DNA from 3 places in the Thauera sp. 63 genome. Region 2 is predicted to be linked to each of the others. Evidence: predicted binding sites of a transcription regulator. Region 2 holds the regulator's gene; each other region holds the start of a gene.
What was found. The regulator sigma-54, encoded in region 2, starts transcription at its own class of promoters, with help from an activator protein. The targets are predictions, from matches to a motif close to TGGCACGCTTNCTGCTNA.
Positions count from the first base shown of each region.

Region 1: a site for sigma-54 is predicted at 1,693-1,710, ahead of C664_RS04100 (PEP-CTERM sorting domain-containing protein). Genes of this name have one in related genera too.
Region 3: a site for sigma-54 is predicted at 1,898-1,915, ahead of C664_RS19610 (circularly permuted type 2 ATP-grasp protein). Genes of this name have one in related genera too.

Region 1 is NZ_AMXC01000003.1:52,617-59,158, forward strand. It holds gene prsT (XrtA/PEP-CTERM system TPR-repeat protein PrsT) at 1-1,611, shown strand, start outside; gene C664_RS04100 (PEP-CTERM sorting domain-containing protein) at 1,746-2,525, shown strand; gene C664_RS04105 (ABCB family ABC transporter ATP-binding protein/permease) at 2,585-4,396, opposite strand; gene C664_RS04110 (TetR/AcrR family transcriptional regulator) at 4,554-5,231, shown strand; gene C664_RS04115 (acyl-CoA dehydrogenase) at 5,286-6,542, shown strand, end outside.
Region 2 is NZ_AMXC01000011.1:21,025-27,566, forward strand. It holds gene C664_RS11315 (5-formyltetrahydrofolate cyclo-ligase) at 1-179, shown strand, start outside; gene ilvA (threonine ammonia-lyase, biosynthetic) at 192-1,712, opposite strand; gene hprK (HPr(Ser) kinase/phosphatase) at 1,828-2,775, opposite strand; gene ptsN (PTS IIA-like nitrogen regulatory protein PtsN) at 2,744-3,229, opposite strand; gene hpf (ribosome hibernation-promoting factor, HPF/YfiA family) at 3,366-3,689, opposite strand; gene C664_RS11340 (RNA polymerase factor sigma-54) at 3,707-5,167, opposite strand; gene lptB (LPS export ABC transporter ATP-binding protein) at 5,175-5,897, opposite strand; gene recX (recombination regulator RecX) at 5,884-6,333, opposite strand; gene recA (recombinase RecA) at 6,346-6,542, opposite strand, start outside.
Region 3 is NZ_AMXC01000056.1:70-6,611, forward strand. It holds partial or broken gene C664_RS19600 (alpha-E domain-containing protein) at 1-858, shown strand, start outside; gene C664_RS19605 (transglutaminase family protein) at 875-1,810, shown strand; gene C664_RS19610 (circularly permuted type 2 ATP-grasp protein) at 1,940-3,388, shown strand; gene C664_RS19615 (alpha-E domain-containing protein) at 3,426-4,373, shown strand; gene C664_RS19620 (proteasome-type protease) at 4,447-5,268, shown strand; gene C664_RS19625 (methyltransferase family protein) at 5,277-5,966, opposite strand; gene C664_RS19630 (phasin family protein) at 6,076-6,542, shown strand, end outside.

The DNA of each region.
Region 1 (6,542 bases), on a different contig from region 2:
GCCGAACTGCTCGAGCGGGCGGCACGGGGCGGGGCCGTCGGAGCGCAGGCGGCGCTGGGCTTCAGTCGTCTCGCGGGAGGAGATACGGCGGCTGCGGTCGAGAGTCTGCAGGCGGCCTTCGACAGGACGCCGCATGATTTCGTCGTTGCCAACGCGCTGGCGAACGCCCTGATCCGGCAGGGGGATCCAAAGGGGGCACTGGCCGTGGCCGAGAAGGCGGCGGTTGCATTGCCGGGTAGCCCCCTGTCGCTGAATCTGCTCGGTGGCATGCGGGCCGCCGCCGGAGATCCAGCCGGTGCGCGCACCGCCTATTCGCAAGCGCTGGAGCGTGATGCGAACTTCCCTCCGGCCCGACTCAACCTGGCGCGCCTGGATGTGGCCGACGGACGTTTCGAGCAGGCCCGCAGCGCTTACGCCGCGCTGCTGAAGTCGAATCGCAGCGATGCCGTGGCGATGTACGAGTCCGGCCTGCTCGAGCAGAGGGTGGGCAATCCTGATGCGGCGATACGCTGGTTCGAGAAGGCCGTGGCCGAGCGCCCTGCCGATCCGCTTTTCGGTATCACCCTGGTTTCGGCCAGGGCGGCGGCGGGCGACAAGGCCGGCGCCCTGGAGGCGGCCAAGGCACTGGCGTCCCGGCGCAGTTCGGATCTCCCGGTGCTGGCGGCGCTCGCCGAAGCCCAGATCGGCATCGGGGACGAAAAGGCTGCGCAGCAGACCTTGCGCGAGATGACGAAGCTTGCCGAGTACGATGCCGCGAAGCTGGTGCGCGTCGGCTACCTGCAACTCGCTGCATCGAATCCTACCGGTGCCGCCTACGCCGCGCAGAAGGCGTTGCAGGGCAAGCCGAAGGACGAGGCGGCAATGGTGCTGGAGATCGAGGCAGCGCTGCTCGATGCGGAGGTGGGGCCGGCGACGATCGACGGGCTCGTGGCCTCACTGCGATCGACCCACCCCCGCAGCGCGAGCGGCCTCCGTCTTGCGGGGGATGTTGCCGTCACACGCGAGCGCTATGGCGAGGCGGAACGACACTACGAAGAGGCGTTCAGGCTGCAGCCGACGCTGGAGCTGCTCAAGCGGCGCGCCAGCGTCGCAGTGCTGAAGGGCGAACCGAAGTCCGCCGTGCCCCTGCTGACGACCTGGTTGGCCGACAGGGGCGAGGACGCCGGGGTAAGGGAAATGCTTGCCGAACTGTGGATGCGTGACCGCAACTGGAAGGCGGCGCGTGCCGAATATGAGCGTCTGCTTGCCGACAATCGTGCCGGGCCGAACGTGTACAACAATCTGGCCAATGTGCTGCTGATGCTGGGTGAGGGTGATCCGGTGGCGTTGGCCGAGAAGGCCTTGTCGCTGTCGCCGGGGAATGTTGGGGTGATCGATACCCTGGGCTGGTCCCTGGCCCGCGCGGGAAGGCTGGACGAGGCCATGCGCCACCTGCGGGACGCCCGCTTGCGGGCGCCGCACGACCCGGAGATCCGCTGGCATCTTGGCTATGCCCTCGCGCGCCAAGGACGCATCGACGAAGCACGTGCCGAACTGCGGCTTGCACTACAAGGGGCGCCGGGCGGCGCGTGGATCGACGAAGCCAGCGCGCTGCTCAGGGAGCTTCAATAGTGTCGGAAATCTTGACGGTCGCGTAGCTCATTGCGAAAGGCGCCTTTCGCAATGAGCTGATTTGAATGGGAAGTGCTTATTTGGCTCGATTTTTGCTAGATAGTAGCCAGAGCATCTTGTGAGTAGGCAATAAAATGAAAAAAAATGTATTGAGGTCGATTCTGGCTGCGGTGCTGTGTGCGGGATCCCTCTCCGCAATGGCCGCCACCAACTGGACGCTGACGAACTCGGCAGCGAACGAGCCCGAGGTGACTGGATGGAAGGCCACATCCAATGCTTCCGACATCTACAAGACTTCGGTCGGATACTGGAGCGGCAGCGGTATCGGTGTCGGCGGCGAGTCGTCCTCCGATGGCCAGCACGCGCTCGATAACAAGGATGGCTACGAGCTTGCGCTGCTGAGCTTCGACAGTGCGGTTCGGCTGGAGTCGGTCAGGGCGGGTTGGACCTACAACGACACGGACATCTTCGTGATGGCGTTCACCGGGCTCGGGTCGATGACTGCCGTCCAGTCGCTCGATGGCGGGACCTTCTCCAATCTGACCAGCCGTGGCTGGACGCTGATCGGCAACTACGCCGACATCGGTACCAGCACGCGGAACCTCGGTACGACTTCGGGTGCGTTCGAGAACACCTATTCGAGCTTCTGGCTGATCGGGGCCGGCGGTTTCGCGGCGGGTGTTGGTGTGACTAACGATACGTCCAGTGGTTGCATCAGTTTTGACAAATGGGGGAAATGTAAGGCCTGGGGCGATCAGCCAAAGTACGACTACCTCAAGCTTGCCAACGTCACCGGCACGGTGAAGCCGCCCAGCTCCAGTGTGGGTACGGTGCCCGAACCCGGCTCGCTCGCGCTCGCCGGCATCGCCTTGCTCGGCATGGTGGGTCTGCGTCGTCGCGAACGCGCCCACTGAGCGCCTCGGCCTGAAGTGAAGGAATTCGGCGCCTGCGGGCGCCGTTTTCTTGTCGGCGTTCAGGCGCGTGTGTCCGCGGCCTCTTCCTGCTGCTGCAGCAGCCACATCTGCGCGTATGCGCCGCCTTTCGCCAGCAGCGGGGTATGGCGGCCACGCTCGACGATGCGTCCACCGTCGAGCACGATGATCTCGTCCGCATCCATGATCGTCGACAGCCGGTGCGCGATGACCAGCGCGGTGCGGCCCTGCGCGGCGCGCTCGATCTGCGCCTGGATCGCCTTCTCGGTCTTGGAGTCGAGGGCCGAAGTGGCCTCGTCGAAGATCAGGATGGCGGGGTTCTTCAGCAGGGCGCGGGCGATCGCCACGCGCTGCTTCTCGCCGCCCGAAAGCTTCAGCCCGCGCTCGCCGACACGCGTCTCGTAGCCGTCTGGCAGCTGGCGGATGAAGTCCTCGAGCTGGGCGGCGCGCGCCGCAGCTTCCACTTCCTCGCGGCTGGCGGTGGGGCGACCGTACTGGATGTTGTAGAACAGGGTGTCGTTGAACAGCACAGTGTCCTGCGGAACGATACCGATGGCTGCGCGCAGGCTGTCCTGCGTGAGCTGACGGATGTCGTGGCCGTTGATGCGGATGGCGCCGCCCTGCACGTCGTAGAAGCGGTAGAGCAGGCGGGCGAGCGTCGACTTTCCCGAGCCGGAGTGGCCCACGACCGCCACCGTGCTGCCGGTCGGAACCTCGAAATCGACGTCGAACAGGATCGGGCGCTTGGCGTCATAGGCGAAGCTGACCTTCTCGAAGCGCACGCTGGCCGGGCCGGCCGGCAGGGGGAGGGCGTCGGCTGCGTCGGCGATCTCGCGGTGCTGGTGCATCAGGCCGAACATGCGTTCGATGTCGGTGAGCGACTGCCGGATCTCGCGGTACAGCACGCCGAGGAAGTTCAGCGGGATGTAGAGCTGGATCAGGAAGGCATTGACCAGCACGATGTCGCCGATCGTCATTTCGCCGGAGGCGACCCGGATCGCCGCCTGCCACATCATCGCGGTGACGGCCACCGCGATGATCGCCGCCTGGCCGACGTTGAGCGCAGACAGCGAGTACTGGTTGGTCACCTGCGCCTTGGTCCATTTCTGCAGCTGTTCGTCGTAGCGCCGCGCCTCGAACGCCTCGTTGTTGAAGTACTTCACCGTCTCGAAGTTGATCAGGCTGTCGATGGCGCGCGCGTTGGCGGCGGAATCCAGTTCGTTTGCCTGGCGGCGCAGCGCGGTGCGCCAGTTGGTGACCTTGACCGTAAACACGATGTAGATCACGAGTGCGGTGAGGGTGATCAACGCGAACACCGCGTCGTACTGCACCAGCAGGATGCCGATCACCAGTCCGATTTCGATCAGTGTCGGCAGGATCGAATACAGCGTGTAGCTGATCAGCGAGCCGATCGAGCGCGTGCCGCGCTCGATGTCGCGCGTCAGGCCGCCGGTCTGGCGTTCCAGGTGGAATCGCAACGACAGCGCATGCAGGTGGCGGAACACGCGCAGCGAGATCTCGCGCACCGCCTGCTGCGTGACACGGGCGAAGACGACCTCGCGCAGCTCGGTGAGCAGTGAGGTCGAGAAGCGGAAGGCGCCGTAGGCAAGGAGCAGCGCCGCGGGCACGACGATGAAGGCCTGTTCGCGCGTGATCGTGAGGTCGTCGATCAGGTGCTTGAAAACGATGGGCACCGTCACGTTCGCGCCCTTCGCCGCAACGAGGCAGGCGAGCGCGAAGATCACCCGGCCTTTGTAGGCCCAGATGAAGGGAAACAGGCTTTTCAGGGTCTGCCAGTCGTGACGTTCGGTCGGCTCGGTGGCGGGCAGGGCGGCGGAGGGGGCGCGTCTCATTGAGGCAGTCCGGGATGGGGCGGCGGAAGCGCCCGATTCTGTTGCCCGGCCGGTCGGGAGTCAAACCCGTGTCTTCCGGGGCGCCGTTCCATAAACGGCGCTTGACAGTGAATAAAGAGAATGTATTATTCAAACAAACGTTTGAAAGAGATTGCCGATGTCCGCTGAGCGCCGTAATTCACCGCCCGAAACGCGTGACCGCATCCTCGATGCGGCCGAGCGGCTGTTCGTCGAGCATGGCTTTGAAGGCACCTCGATGCGCATGATCACCGGGGCGGCGAATGCCAATCTCGCTGCGGTCAATTACCACTTCGGCAGCAAGGACGCGCTGATCCAGGCGGTTTTTCGCCGCAGGCTGACAGCGCTGAACGAGACACGGCTTGCCGCGCTCGACCGGCTGGAGGTCGAGGCGGGCGAGGCGCCCCTGAAGCCGAGCCGCATCGTCGAGGCCTTCTTCGGGACGGCGCTGGCGCTGGCTGCCGACACCGAGCATGGCGGCAACCTCTTCATGCGCCTGCTCAGTCGCACCTACGACGAGCCGAACGCCTTCGTCCGTCAGTTTCTCGCCGAGGAGTACGCCGAAGTGATGGATCGCTTCCTCGGGGCGCTTTTCCGCGCGCTGCCGGGTGTGCCGCGCACCGAGGTGATGTGGCGCTTCCATTTCATGATGGGGGCGATGTCCTTTGCCATTGCCGGCATCGAAAGCGTGCATGCGATGGCGGGCATGCCCTACGAGACCGATGACCCGGCGAAGCTCCTGCCGCGCTTGATGAGCTTCCTGCTCGGGGGCCTGCGCGCGCCGTTGCCCGACTTCGGGGCGACCGATACCGACTGATTTCAACGACAGGGCGCCGAATCGAAACCGAGCGCCCGGCAAGAGGAGAACGTGATGATCTGGTTGTTGCTGGTTTCCCTCCCTCCCTTGGCAGGTGCGCTCGCCTACGGGCGAGCGCCACTTTTTGCCTGGTTGCTGGCGGGCCTGGTGTGGCTCGCGGCAATGGGCTGGGCGGCTGACTGGCCGGTGGCGGTGACGCTGCTTGCGCTTGTCGCATATGGCGGCACGATGAGCCTGTTCCTCGTCGACGCGCTGCGCCGGCAATGGGTGACGGCGCCGATCTTCAAGGCCTTCCGCAAGGCGTTGCCGACGATGTCGCAGACCGAACGGGATGCGCTGGAAGCCGGTACGGTGTGGTGGGAGGGTGAGTTGTTCCGTGGCGAGCCCGACTGGAAGAAGCTCCAGAACTACCCTTGGCCGCGTCTCACGGCCGAGGAACAATCCTTCCTCGACAACGAGGTCGAGGAGCTGTGCCGCCTGACCAACGACTGGGCGTGCACCCAGCAGCAGGACATGCCGGCCGAGGTGTGGCGGTACATCAAGGACAAGGGTTTCCTCGGGATGATCATCCCGAAGGAATATGGCGGAAAGGGCTTCTCGGCCTATGCCCACTCGCAGGTCATCACCAAGCTGTCGACCCGCTCGTCTGCCCCGGCGGTGACGGTGATGGTGCCGAACTCCCTTGGCCCGGCGGAGCTGCTGCTGCATTACGGTACGCCCGAGCAGAAACAGCATTACCTGCCCGGACTGGCCTGCGGCCGCGAGATTCCGGCGTTCGCGCTGACCAGCCCGTGGGCAGGGTCGGACGCCGCCTCCATTCCCGATGCCGGCGTGGTGTGCAAGGGCATGTGGAACGGCGAGGAAGTGCTGGGGGTGCGTGTGAACTTCGACAAGCGCTACATCACGCTCGCCCCGGTGTGCACCGTGTTCGGCCTGGCTTTCCGTCTCTACGACCCCGACGGGCTGCTCGGTGGCGACAAGGATATCGGCATCACCTGCGCGCTGGTGCCACACGACCATCCCGGCGTGGACATCGGTCGCCGCCACTTTCCGCTGAACGCGGTGTGGATGAACGGGCCGGTGCGTGGCAAGGAGGTCTTCATGCCGCTCGATTTCATCATCGGCGGGCCGAAGATGGCCGGCCAGGGCTGGCGCATGCTCATGGAGTGCCTAGCGGCCGGGCGCTCGATCTCGCTGCCGGGCTCGAATGCCGGCATGCAGAAGCTGACCGCGCGCGCCGTGGGTGCCTACGCCCGCGTGCGCTACCAGTTCAAGACCCAGATCGGTCGTTTCGAAGGCGTCGAGGAGGCG
Region 2 (6,542 bases):
CAGCGGGCTACCGCCTGGGCTACGGCGGCGGCTATTTCGACCGCACGCTGGCGCAGATGCGGACGATCGCGATCGGGGTCGGATTCGAACTGGGACGGGTCGACAGCGTGCTGCCACAACCGCACGACCGGCCGATGAACTGGATCGTCACCGAGGCCGGGGCAGCGCGGGCAGCCTGAGCTGCCGCGGGTTCAGCTGGCGAGGAACAGGCGGTAGGCGGGATTGTCCGTCTCGGCGACGTATTCGTAGCCCAGACGCTGCAGGAAGTCGTCGAACGCCGCCTTGTCGGCCGGCGGTACCTGCATGCCGACGAGCACGCGGCCGAAGTCCGAGCCGTGGTTGCGGTAGTGGAACAGCGAGATGTTCCAGTCCGAGCGCAGGTTGGAGAGGAAATTCATCAGCGCGCCGGGCCGCTCGGGAAAAACGAAGCGATAGACGACCTCGTTCTCGGCCTGCGGCGAGTGGCCGCCCACCATGTAGCGCACGTGGGTCTTGGCCAGCTCGTCGTCGGTGAGATCGAGGGCGGGCAGCTCGTGGCGCTCGAGCATCTCGACCAGGCGGCCGGCCTCGTTGCGGTTGTGAACCGTGACGCCGACGAAGATGTGCGCCTGCCTGGCGTCGGCGTAGCGATAGTTGAACTCGGTGATGTTGCGGTTGCCGAGCACGCTGATGAACTTGCGGAACGAACCCGGTTTCTCCGGAATCGTCACCGCCAGCACCGCCTCGCGCTGTTCGCCCAGTTCGGCGCGTTCGGCGACGAAGCGCAGGCGATCGAAGTTCATGTTCGCGCCCGAGGCCACCGCGACCAGGCTCTTGTCGCGCAGCTTGTGGCGCCTGGCGTATTCCTTGGCGCCGGCCACGGCCAGCGCGCCCGCGGGCTCCAGGATGGAGCGGGTGTCTTCGAACACGTCCTTGATCGCCGCGCAGATCGCGTCGTTGTCGACCACGATCATCTCGTCGACGTACTGCTGGCACAGGCGGAAGGTCTCCGCGCCCACTTCCTTGACCGCCGCGCCGTCGGCGAAGATGCCGACCTGATCGAGCGCGACACGCTTGCCCGCCGCCAGCGACTGGGTCATCGCATCGGCGTCGACGGCCTCGACGCCGATGATCTTCGTCTCCGGACGCAGGCGCTTGATGTAGGCCGCCACGCCGGCGATCAGGCCGCCACCGCCGACGCAGCAGAACACCGCGTGGATCGGCTTCGGATGCGCGCGCAGGATCTCCATGCCCACCGTGCCCTGGCCGGCGATCACGTCCGGGTCGTCGAAGGGATGGACGAAGGTGAGCTTCTCTGCCTTCTCGAGTTCGAGGGCGTGCGCGTAGGCGTCGGAGTAGGACTCGCCGGCGAGCACGACCTCGCCGCCGCGCGCCTTGACCGCGTCGATCTTGATTGCCGGCGTGGTGCTCGGCATCACGATCACTGCGCGCACACCGAGCTTGGCCGCCGACAAGGCCACGCCCTGGGCGTGGTTGCCGGCGGAGGCGCAGATCACGCCGCGCTTGAGTGCCTGCGGAGACAGCTTGGCCATCTTGTTGTAGGCCCCGCGGATCTTGAAGCTGAACACCGGCTGCATGTCCTCGCGCTTGAGGAAGATGCGGTTGTGCGCGCGCGCGGACAGATTGGTGGCGAGGTCGAGCGGCGTCTCGACGGCAACGTCGTAGACCTGCGCGTTGAGGATGCGCTCGAGATAATCCGTGGGGGTGCTCATGAGGGGGCTCGCGGTGAAGCTGAAGCAGCAAAGGGATCGAGGGTAGCAGCCGATGCGGCGCTGCGGCAAGGCGGGCTGTCACGACGCCGCGCGGCGGAACGCGACGGGGTGCGAGTCAGGCCTTGGGGTCGTGGCCTTCGGCCTGCATCAACCGCATCTGGCGGTCGATGAGTTCCTGCATCGTGTCGACGCCGCGCAACTGCAGGATCGTCGAGCGTACGGCCGCTTCGAGTAGCACGGCGAGGTTGCGTCCCGCGGCGACGGGCAGCACGACCCGCGCCACCTTCACGCCGAGGATGTCCTTGACCTCCTGCTGCAGGGGCAGGCGGGAGGGGTCGCCCGCGCCCGGCTGACGGCGCTCCAGGTGGCAGACCAGGCGCAAGCGCATCTTGCGCCGGCAGGCCGTCTCGCCAAAGATGGTGCGGATGTTGAGGATGCCCAGGCCGCGGACTTCGATGAAGTCCTGCAGCATCGGCGGGCAGCGTCCTTCGAGCACGGTGGGGGCGACGCGCGAGAACTCGACGACGTCGTCCGCCACCAGGCCGTGGCCACGCGAGATCAGCTCCAGCGCGAGTTCCGACTTGCCTGCGCCCGAATCGCCGGTGATCAGCACGCCCACACCGAGCACGTCCATGAAGACGCCGTGCAAGGAGATCTTCTCGGCCAGTTCCCGTGACAGGTAAAGGCGCAGCTGGTCGATCACGCCGGCCGCGGGCTGCGGCGTGGTGAACAGGGCGACGTCGTGGGCCTCGCAGATGCCGTGGATGATGTTCGAGGCAGCACAGCCGTCGGCGATGATGATGGCCGGTGGCCGGGTCGACAGGATCTCGTTGAGGTGATGGGCGACCTTGTCGGTCGTCTGGCGCCGTGCCCAGGCCAGCTCGGCGGCGCCAATGATCTGCAGGCGCGTGGGGTGGATCAGGTTGAGGTGGCCGACGAGGTCGGCCGGCCAGATACGCTCTTCAGCGACGGCCAGCGTGGCGTCGAGACGTCCGCTGACGTGGGTGAGTTCAAGGCGCTCGCGCTGGGCCTCAAACAGCCTCGCGACGCTTGTCTGCCGCATCGGTACCCCAGTCGAGGAACATCTGGTGGATGTGTTCGGCGTCGGGCGCGTTCAGCAGTGCCTCGCGGAAGGCGCGGTCGCTGAACATCTGCGCGAGCTCGGACAGGAGCTGCAGGTGGGTCTCGTTGGCTTGCTCGGGCACCAGCAGCACGAACAGGAGATTCACCGGGCGGCCATCGGGCGCATCGAACTGCACCGGGGCAGCCAGGCGCAGGAAGGCGCCGGCCGCTTCCTTCAGGCCCTTGATGCGGCCATGCGGGATGGCGATGCCCTGGCCGAGGCCTGTGGAGCCCAGCCGTTCTCGAGCGAACAGGCTGTCGAACACCAGAATGCGGGCGATGCCCTGGTTGTTCTCGAAAAGCAGCCCCGCCTGTTCGAAGACACGCTTCTTGCTGCTTGCATCGAGATCGACCACCACATTGGACAGTGGCAGGAGTTGAGGTATCAGGCTCATTCGCAGTGGAGCTTGCGCAGCGCCGTTGCCGCTGGCGCCGCGCTGGGCGATCGGACGGACCGGGATGCGTTGAAGCCGCGTCTTGAAAACGCGCGCATTATACCCACACCCCGGACATAAAACCGCAACCTGGCAATCAGGCTTCCGGCTCCTGATGCTTCAGGGCTTCGTGGTTGTGGTCGGCCATCTTCTGCTTGTATTTCTGCACCTGACGATCGAGCTTGTCAGCCATCGAGTCGATGGCGGCGTACATGTCTGCGTCGTCGCTTTCGACGAAGAGATCCTTGCCGCGCACGTGCAGCGTGACTTCGGCCTTCTGCTTCAGCTTTTCGACGGAGAGGATCACCGCCACGCTGGTGACGTTGTCGAAGTGGCGGATGACGCGGTCAAGCTTGGTGCTCACGTAGTCACGGATGGCCGGGGTGACCTCGACGTGGCGCCCGGTGATGTTGAGATTCATGGTAACTCCTGTTGTTGTCAGATCGATTTGCGCAGACTGACCGGCGGGATATTCAGTGATTCGCGGTACTTCGCGATGGTGCGTCGTGCGACCACGATACCCTGCTGGCCCAAAACTTCTGCAATCCTTGCGTCGGACAGCGGCTTCTTGCTGTCCTCGGCGTCCACCAGTTGACGAATCAGCGCCCGAATCGCCGTGGAAGAGGCCGCTCCGCCAGTGTCGGTGGAGACGTGGCTGCCGAAGAAATACTTGAGTTCGAACACACCGCGCGGCGTCGCCATGTATTTCTGCGTCGTGACGCGCGAAACGGTGGATTCGTGCAGTTCGAGCTGGTCCGCGATCTCCCGGAGAGTGAGTGGCCGCATCGCCACGTCTCCATGATCGAAGAACTGCCGCTGCTGGTCAACGATGGCTTGGGAGACCCGCAGGATGGTGTCGAAACGCTGCTGGACGTTCTTGATCAGCCAGCGTGCTTCCTGTAACTGGCCGGTCAGGCCGCCGCCCTGGCCGCGGTTCTGCTGCAGCAGGCTGGCGTAGAGCCGGTTGACGCGCAGGCGCGGCATCGCGTCCTGGTTGAGGCTGACGGTCCAGCGTCCGCGGATCTTGCGCACGATGACGTCAGGCAGCACGTAGCGCGTCTCGGAGACGGAGTGGCGCGAGCCCGGATGCGGGTCGAGGCTGCAGATCAGAGCGTGGGCAGCGCGCAGCTGGTCGTCGTCGCAACCGGTGTGTTTCTTGAGGCGCGCGAAGTTGCGCTCGGCGAGCAGTTCGAGATGCTGGTCAACGATCTCGAGCGCGAGCATCTGCGTCGGCGTCTCGGGCATCGCTCGCAGCTGCAGCGACAGGCATTCCTGCGGGCTGCGTGCGCCGATGCCGGCAGGGTCGAGGTGCTGTACGTGGCGCAGCGCGATGGAAAGCTCGTCGAGGTCGATGTCGAGCTCGGGTGGCAGCAACTCGAGCAACTCCTCGAGCGGCTGGTGCAGGTAGCCGTCGTCGTCCAGCGCCTCGATGATGAAGCGCACCAGCGCGCGGTCGCGGTCGGAGAGCGGCGACAGCGCGACCTGCTCGTCGAGGTGGTCGCGAAGCGACAGCTCGGCCGCCTGGAACTCCTGGAAGTCGGTGTCGTCGTCATCGTCGCGCTTGGCCTGGGCGCCACTGCCGACGTTGGACCAGTCGATGCCTTCCTCGTTGTCCTCGCGATCGTTCGCCTTTCCTGCTTCGCCGTCGCTGGTGGCCTCGGCGCTGGTTTCGCGTTCGCGCTCGCGCTCACGTTCGGCAGGCGGGGTGCTGGTGGCGAGACCGGGCTGCGGCACGAAGTCGTCGATCTCCTCGCGCTCGAGCATCGGGTTCTCGAGCAGGAAGCGCTCGATCTCCTGGTTCAGCTCGAGCGTGGACAGCTGCAGCAGCTTGATCGACTGCTGCAGCTGAGGCGTCAGCGTGAGGTGCTGCGAGAGCTTGAGCTGGAGGCTGGGTTTCATTCGGGCGCTAGAGGCGGAAATGTTCGCCGAGGTAGACCTGGCGCACCTTCTCGTTGGCGATGATCTCGTCAGGCTGGCCGCTGGCGAGCACGCGACCCTCGCTGATGATATAGGCGCGATCGCAGATGCCAAGCGTCTCGCGCACGTTGTGGTCGGTGATGAGCACGCCGATGCCGCGTTCCTTGAGGAAGCGGATGATCTTCTGGATATCGATCACGGCGATCGGGTCGACGCCGGCGAAAGGCTCGTCGAGCAGGATCAGGCGCGGATCGGTGGCGAGCGCGCGGGCGATCTCGCAGCGGCGGCGTTCGCCACCCGACAGGGAGATCGCGGTGTTGTCGCGCAGGTGGGTGATGCCCAGTTCCTCGAGCAGTTCCTGCAGGCGCTCGTCGATCTGGCGTGACTCCAGCCCCTGCAGTTCGAGCACCGCGCGGATGTTCTCGGCCACCGTGAGCTTGCGGAACACGCTCATTTCCTGCGGCAGGTAGGACAGGCCGAGGCGGGCACGGGCGTGAATCGGCAGGTGGGTGAGATCCTTGCCGTCCAGCCCGATCTGGCCACCGTCGGCACGCACCAGGCCGACGATCATGTAGAAGCAGGTGGTCTTGCCCGCCCCGTTGGGGCCGAGCAGGCCGACGACCTCGCCCGAGCCGACCTCGAAGCCGACGTCGTGCACCACCGTGCGCGCCTTGTAGCGCTTCTGCAGACCGGCGACCTTAAGCAGACTCATCGTAGGGCTCTTTCAGCAGCTTGCGGATCAGGTCGGGCGCAAAGCCGCGGGTTTGCAGGAAGCGCGCCTGCCGGGCCCACTCGCGGGGGTCGGTCGGCGGCTCGCGGAAGCGGCCATGCAGCACGCTGCGGGCACGCTCGATCTCGGACTCGGTACATTCGCCGGCGATGGCCTCGTCGATCAGTTCGCGCTCGATACCGCGACGGGCCAGCTCGTTGCGCAGCCGGCTCGCGCCAAAACGCGCGGCCTTGCCGCGCACGAAGGCTTCCGCGAAGCGGCTGTCGGACTGCAACCCGAGTTCGCCCATGCGTGCGATGACGACCTCGACCTCGTCGGCCTCGCCATGCGCGGCGAGCTTGCGCGCCAGCTCGGCGCGCGAATGATCGCGGCGGGCGAGGTGGCGAAGGGCGCGCTCGCGCAGGCTGGGCTCGGCCATGGCGTCGGGCGCTCAGGCCTCGGCGGCTGCCGCAGCGGGCGTCGCCGGCGGCATTTCAGGCAGACCGACCGCGACGCGGACCCTGTTCTCGATCTCGCGCGCCAGCGCAGGGTTGTTGCGCAGGAACTCGCGCGAGTTGTCCTTGCCCTGGCCGATCTTGTCGCCCTTGTAGGCGTACCAGGCGCCGGACTTGTCGACGATCTTGTGGT
Region 3 (6,542 bases), on a different contig from region 2:
TTGGCCGAGCTGTGCCGGCGCTGCGGCGTGCTGCCGCGGGCGGGCGAGCGCGCGGAGGACGCGGAGGGTGGCGAAGGCGGCGCAAATGCGCAGGCGCTGGCGTGCGCCCTGTTCGACGACACGCGCAGCGGTAGCGTCGTCGCCAACCTGCGCATGGTGTTGCGGCTGGCCGCGCAACTGCGCGACCGCCTGTCGCCGGACAGCTGGCGCATCTACAACCGCCTCGCCGGATTTGCGACGCCGGTGACCGAGGCGCCCGGCCTGGGTGAGGCGATGCACCGCCTCGACGAATCCCTGCTGTCGCTGGTGACGCTGTCGGGCTTCGTCATCGAGAGCATGCCGCGCGACGCCGGCTGGCGCTTCCTGTCGATCGGCCGCCGCATCGAGCGCCTGCAGTTCCTCGCTTCGGCGCTGGCGGTGTTGCTGGCAGTGCCGCAGCGTGGCGCGCTCGAGGCCCTGCTGGCCGTGACCGACGGCGAGATCCGCTACCGCAGCCGTCATGCGCGCGGCCTGGCGCCGCGGCCGGTCGCGGAGCTGGTGATGTTCGACGGCGACAACCCGCGCGCCTTGCGCTACCAGCTCGATTCGCTGGTCGACCACCTGGCGCGTCTGCCCGATGGCGCCGCGCTGGGCGAGCCCCTGGCCGTGCTGATGCGCGAGCTCGATGCCGTCGCCGACTGCAACTGTCTGGCCGGCCTTGCTGCCGACGGCCGGGCGACCCACGATGCCGCGGCCTGCGCCACGGTCTTCGGCCTGCTCCAGCGCATCTGGGCGGCCGGCAACACGCTGTCGGACGTCCTCTCGCAGCGCTACTTCACCCACCTGGACGCGCGCAGCCATGCTACGGCCTCCCGCTGAACGGCCCGCCGACGCGATGCAGTTCTACGAGCTGCTTCACGACACGACCTACCGCTACACCAGCCCGGTGCTGCTGTCGCAGCAGGTCGCGCACCTGCGGCCGCGTGAAAGCCTGCGCCAGCGGCTGGTGTCGTACGTGCTGGAGATTGATCCGGTGCCGGCGCAGCGGCGCGAGCGGACGGACTTCTTCGGCAATCCGGTGAGCTGCTTCAGCCTCTATGCCGCGCACGACCGCCTGAGCGTGCGGGCGCGCAGCCGCGTCGGCGTGCTCGCGCCGGACTGGCCGGACCCGGCTGCCAGCCTGCCGTGGGAGGCGGCGCGCGACCATCTGCGCGATGCCCTGTCGGGCCATGCGCCGCTGCAGGCCGAGGCGCGCGACGCCGGGCAGTACCGCTTCGCCTCGCCCTTCGTGGCGCTTGGCGCCGAGGCGGCGCGCTACGCGGACTACGCCCTGCAGTGCTTCACGCCCGAACGTCCGCTGCTCGAGGCGAGCGCGGCGCTGTCTGCGCGCATCCACGCCGATTTCCGCTTCGATCCGGCCGCGACCGACGTCGCCACGCCGGTCGCCCAGGTCTTCGCCGCGCGGCGCGGCGTGTGCCAGGACTTCTCGCAGCTGATGATTGCCTGCCTGCGTTCGCTCGGGCTGGCGGCGCGCTACGTGTCGGGTTACCTGCTGACCGCGCCGCCACCGGGGCAGGCGCGGCTGGTCGGGGCCGACGCCTCGCACGCTTGGGTGGGCGTGTGGTGTCCCGGCGTGGGCTGGGTGGAGTTCGATCCGACCAACGACATGCAGCCCGGCGATGGCCACATCACGCTGGCCTGGGGGCGCGACTACGGCGACGTGTGTCCGCTGCGCGGCGTCATCCTCGGTGGGGCCGGGCATGCCGTCGAGGTGGCGGTGACGGTGATGCCGGTGGAGGCCGCATGCGACGACATCCGCGCACCATGTTGATGCATCGGATGCCGTGGTGGTGCGCACCACCGCAGTGCCCGCCGCGCAGCAGGCTGCGAAGCCGCATCCGTGCGTGCTTCGCGGGATTGGCACGCTTTCTGCTGAATCGCGTCGCAAGGGAGCCCAATCATGACCGCAGACAGCACGACCACCGCCGCGAAACCCTACGATGAAATGCACGCCCCGGATGGCGCCGTCCGTCCGCACTACCTCGCCTACGCCGACTGGCTGGCCGACACGCCGCGCGAGCGCATCGAGCGCAAGCGCAGCGAGGCCGACGTCGCCTTCCACCGCGTCGGCATCACCTTCAACGTGTATGGCGCCGAAGGGGGCAAGGAGCGCCTGATTCCCTTCGACCTGCTGCCGCGGATCATTCCGGGCGAGGAGTGGACGGCGCTCGAAGCCGGCCTGCGCCAGCGCGTGAAAGCGCTCAACGCCTTCCTCGCCGACATCTACCACGGCCAGGAGATCCTGCGCGCCGGCCGCCTGCCGGCCGACCAGGTGCTCAACAACGCCCAGTTCCGCGGCGAGATGAAGGGCGTCGAGGTGCCGGGCGGCCTGTACGCGATGATTGCCGGCATCGATCTGGTGCGGGCGGCGGGCGCGGACGGCAAGGGCGAGTACTACGTGCTGGAGGACAACCTGCGCGTGCCCTCGGGCGTGAGCTACCTGCTGGAGAACCGCAAGATGATGATGCGGCTCTTCCCCGACCTGTTCTCGCGCTACAACGTGCAGCCGGTCGAGCACTACCCCGATCTACTGCTCGAGACCCTGCGTGCGGTTGCGCCCGCCGGCGTGCTGGACCCGACGGCGGTGGTGCTGACACCCGGCGCCTACAACAGCGCCTACTTCGAGCACAGCTTCCTCGCCCAGCAGATGGGCGTCGAGCTGGTCGAGGGGCAGGACCTGTTCGTCAAGGACGACACCGTCTACATGCGCACCACCCAGGGACCGCGCCGGGTCGACGTGATCTATCGCCGCCTTGACGACGACTTCCTCGACCCGCAGGTGTTCCGCCCCGATTCGATGTTGGGCGTGCCGGGCCTGATGTCCGCCTATCGCGCCGGGCGGGTGACGCTGGCCAACGCGGTCGGCACCGGCGTGGCCGACGACAAGTCGATCTACCCCTACGTGCCGGAGATGGTGCGCTTCTACCTCGGCGAGGAACCGATCCTCAACAACGTGCCGACCTACATGTTGCGCGAGCCGGACGACCTCGCCTACACGCTTGCGCACCTGCCCGAACTGGTGGTGAAGGAAGTCCATGGCGCCGGGGGCTACGGCATGCTCGTCGGCCCGGCCGCGACCCGTGCCGAGATTGAGGACTTCCGCCAGCGCATCCTCGCCGCGCCCGAGAAGTACATCGCACAGCCCACGCTGTCCCTGTCGACCTGCCCGACCTTCGTCGACGCCGGCATCGCACCGCGCCACATCGACCTGCGCCCCTTCGTGCTGTCCGGGGGCAAGGAGATCCGCATGGTGCCCGGCGGCCTGACCCGTGTGGCGATGAAGGCCGGCTCGCTGGTGGTCAATTCCTCGCAGGGCGGGGGCACCAAGGACACCTGGGTCGTCAACTGAATCCGATCGCGCATCGAATCACGCCGGGAGAATCATCATGCTGAGCCGCACCGCCGACCACCTGTACTGGATGGCACGCTACACCGAACGTGCCGAGAACACCGTGCGCATGCTGGACGTGTCCTACCGCATGTCGCTGCTGCCACGCAATAACGGCTGCTACGACGACGGCTGGGGCGCGATCCTCGCCATCAGCGAGTTGACCGAGGCCTTCGCCCGCACCGGACGGCCCTTGACCCCGCGTGACGTCATCGAGTTCGTCGTGCTCGACCGCAACAACCTGTCGAGCGTCTGGAACTGCCTGCGTGCCGCGCGCGAGAACGCGCACGCGGTACGCGGCACGCTCACCGCGGAGATGTGGGAAACCACCAACGCCACCTGGCTCGAGATCCGCGACATGACGCCGGAGAAGCTGCAGGCCACCGACCTGGGCGAGTTCTTCGAGTGGGTGAAGTTCCGCTCGCACCTGCTGCGCGGCGTCACCTTCGGCACCATGCTGCACGACGACGCCTTCCAGTTCGTGCGCCTGGGCACCTTCCTCGAGCGCGCCGACAACACCGCACGCCTGCTCGACGTGAAGTACCACAGCCTGCTGCCGCAGAACGAAAGCCCGACCAGCACCACCGATTACTACCAGTGGGGGGCGCTGCTGCGCTCGGTCTCGGCCTTCGAGACCTATCGCCACGTCTATCGCGACGTCATCACGCCTTACAAGGTCGCTGAACTGCTGATCCTCAACGATGCCATGCCGCGTTCGCTGCATTCCTGCGTGGATGCGGTCAACGACATCCTCGGCCAGATCGCCAATCTGCATTCGGCCGAGGCCGCACGCCAGGCCGGCGAACTGCACGCGACCCTGCACTATGGCCGCATGGACGACATCTTCGACACCGGACTGCATCCGTGGCTGGAGCGTTTCCTCGAGCGCATCAACCGCCTGGGGGACCGCATCGGCGACAACTTTCTCGTTCCGGTCGCCGCCTGAACGCTTGATGGCGCTGCCGCCCGCCGATCCGCCGGGCGTCGTCGTCGAGCAATGACCTGACAGGATTGCCTGCATGACCTACTGCGTTGCGATGTGCCTCGACGAGGGGCTCGTCTGTCTGTCCGACTCGCGCACCAATGCGGGCGTGGACCACATCAACACCTTCCGCAAGATGACGGTGTTCGAACGCCCCGGCGACCGCGTGCTGGTGCTGATGAGCGCCGGCAATCTCGCCATCACGCAGTCGGTCATCAACATCCTGCGCGAGCATGCGGCGGTGCAGGACCGCCAGAGCCTGTGGAACGCGCCGACGCTGTTCGAGTGCGCGCGCCTGGTCGGCGACACGATCCGCCGCGTGCATCAGCGCGACGCCGAGGCGCTGCAGCAGTTCGGCGTCGACTTCAACGCCTCCTTCATCCTCTGTGGCCAGATCGCCGACGAGCCGCCGCGGCTGTTCAACATCTACGCCGCGGGCAACTTCATCGAGGCCTCCAGCGACACGCCGTACTTCCAGATCGGCGAGTCCAAGTACGGCAAGCCGATCATCGACCGCGTGGTGAACTGCCACACCTCGCTCGACGAGGCGGCCAAGTGCGCGCTGATCTCGATGGACTCGACGATCCGCTCCAACCTGTCGGTCGGCCTGCCGCTCGATCTGCTGATCTACAGGCGCGACGGCCTGAAGGTGACCCGCCATGTCAGCATCGACTGGGACAATCCGTATTTCGACATGATCCACGGCCAGTGGGGTGCCAGCCTGCGGCGGGTGTTCGCCGAACTGCCCGATCCCGACTGGACGACCTGGCCGCAGGAAATCGAGCCGCGGCCGCGCATCCAGGACGTGCCCGAGGCAATGTTGCGCGAGCCGGCCGCGGGCGACGTGTCCGCCGACTGAGGCGGGCTTCAGCCGCGGGGCCGCGGTTGCACCTCCGCGGCCGCTGCCGTCCGTGCCCGCGCCTCCAGGGCGCGGGCCTCCTCGCGGCGCAGGATGTGCCCGGGCCAGGGCACCAGACCGGCCACGCGCCGACGGTAATCCGCATAGACTGCGCCGTGGAAGGCCAGCAGCTTGCGCTCCTCGAGCAGCGAACCGAGCCACAGGTACAGGGTGATGCACAGCGTGCTCACGAGCCGAGCCTCGTCCATGTCCCGCGTCCACAGGATCACCAGGCCGAGGCTGTACCAGGGGTGGCGGACGTAGCGGTGCAGCGGTGACAGCCGCAGCCGGCCGGGATCCTCGACCGCGCGGTGCGTCTTGCGCCACTGCGCGCCGCCGCTGAACTCCGCCATGTCGTAGTAGCGCGTCGACCACACGAAGCCCGCCACGGCCGCCAGCGCCAGCCCGTTCGCCACCCAGGCCCACGGCCCGCTCCAGCTCCACAGCAGGGCGCCGCGCCAGTCGAAGGTCAGCCACAGCGGGGGCAACAGCAACACCACCGCCAGCAGGTTGAAGCCCAGCCGGTAGCCGTGCGCCCGGTGCGGCCAGCGCGCGGCGACCCAGCGCTTGACCGTCAGCGAGGCGAGCGCGGAATGCAGCACCGCGTAGGCGCTCCAGGCCAGCACCAGCAGCACGACTTGAATCGCCGACAGTGTCATGGTTTCGGAAATCCCCGCATAAAAAACGCTTGCGTTAATCTATGTTGCAGTGCAACATAAAACCACACCGCAGGATTGCTTCGGTGTCACCCACGCAAAGGAGTACACCATGAACGCCTCGCCCGAGAAAATGCTCGCCACCTTCAAGACCGCCACCGAAGCGCGCGTCGCCGACCTGTCCGCCGCCGGCGACAGCCTGATGTCGGCTGCCGAGCATCTGACCGCCCTCAACCTGAACACCACCCGCGCCCTGCTCGACGACGGTATCGCGCTGAGCCAGGCCCTGCTCGCCGCGCGCGATCCCAAGGCGCTGGTCGAGCTGCAGCTCGGCACCGTTACCCCTGCGCTGCAGAAGAGCTTTGCCTATGCCAAGACGGTCGGCAGCGTCGCCAGCCAGACCCAGGCCGAACTGCTGAAGCTGGTTGAGGCCGGCATGTCGCAGTGGCTGCAGGGCGTGATCGTGACGCTCGAAGGCCTGAACCGCAATGCGCCGATGGGCTCGGATTTCGCCGTCACCGCGCTCAAGACCGCCGTGGTCAATGCCTCGTCCGCCTACGAAGGCGCGACCCAGCTGGT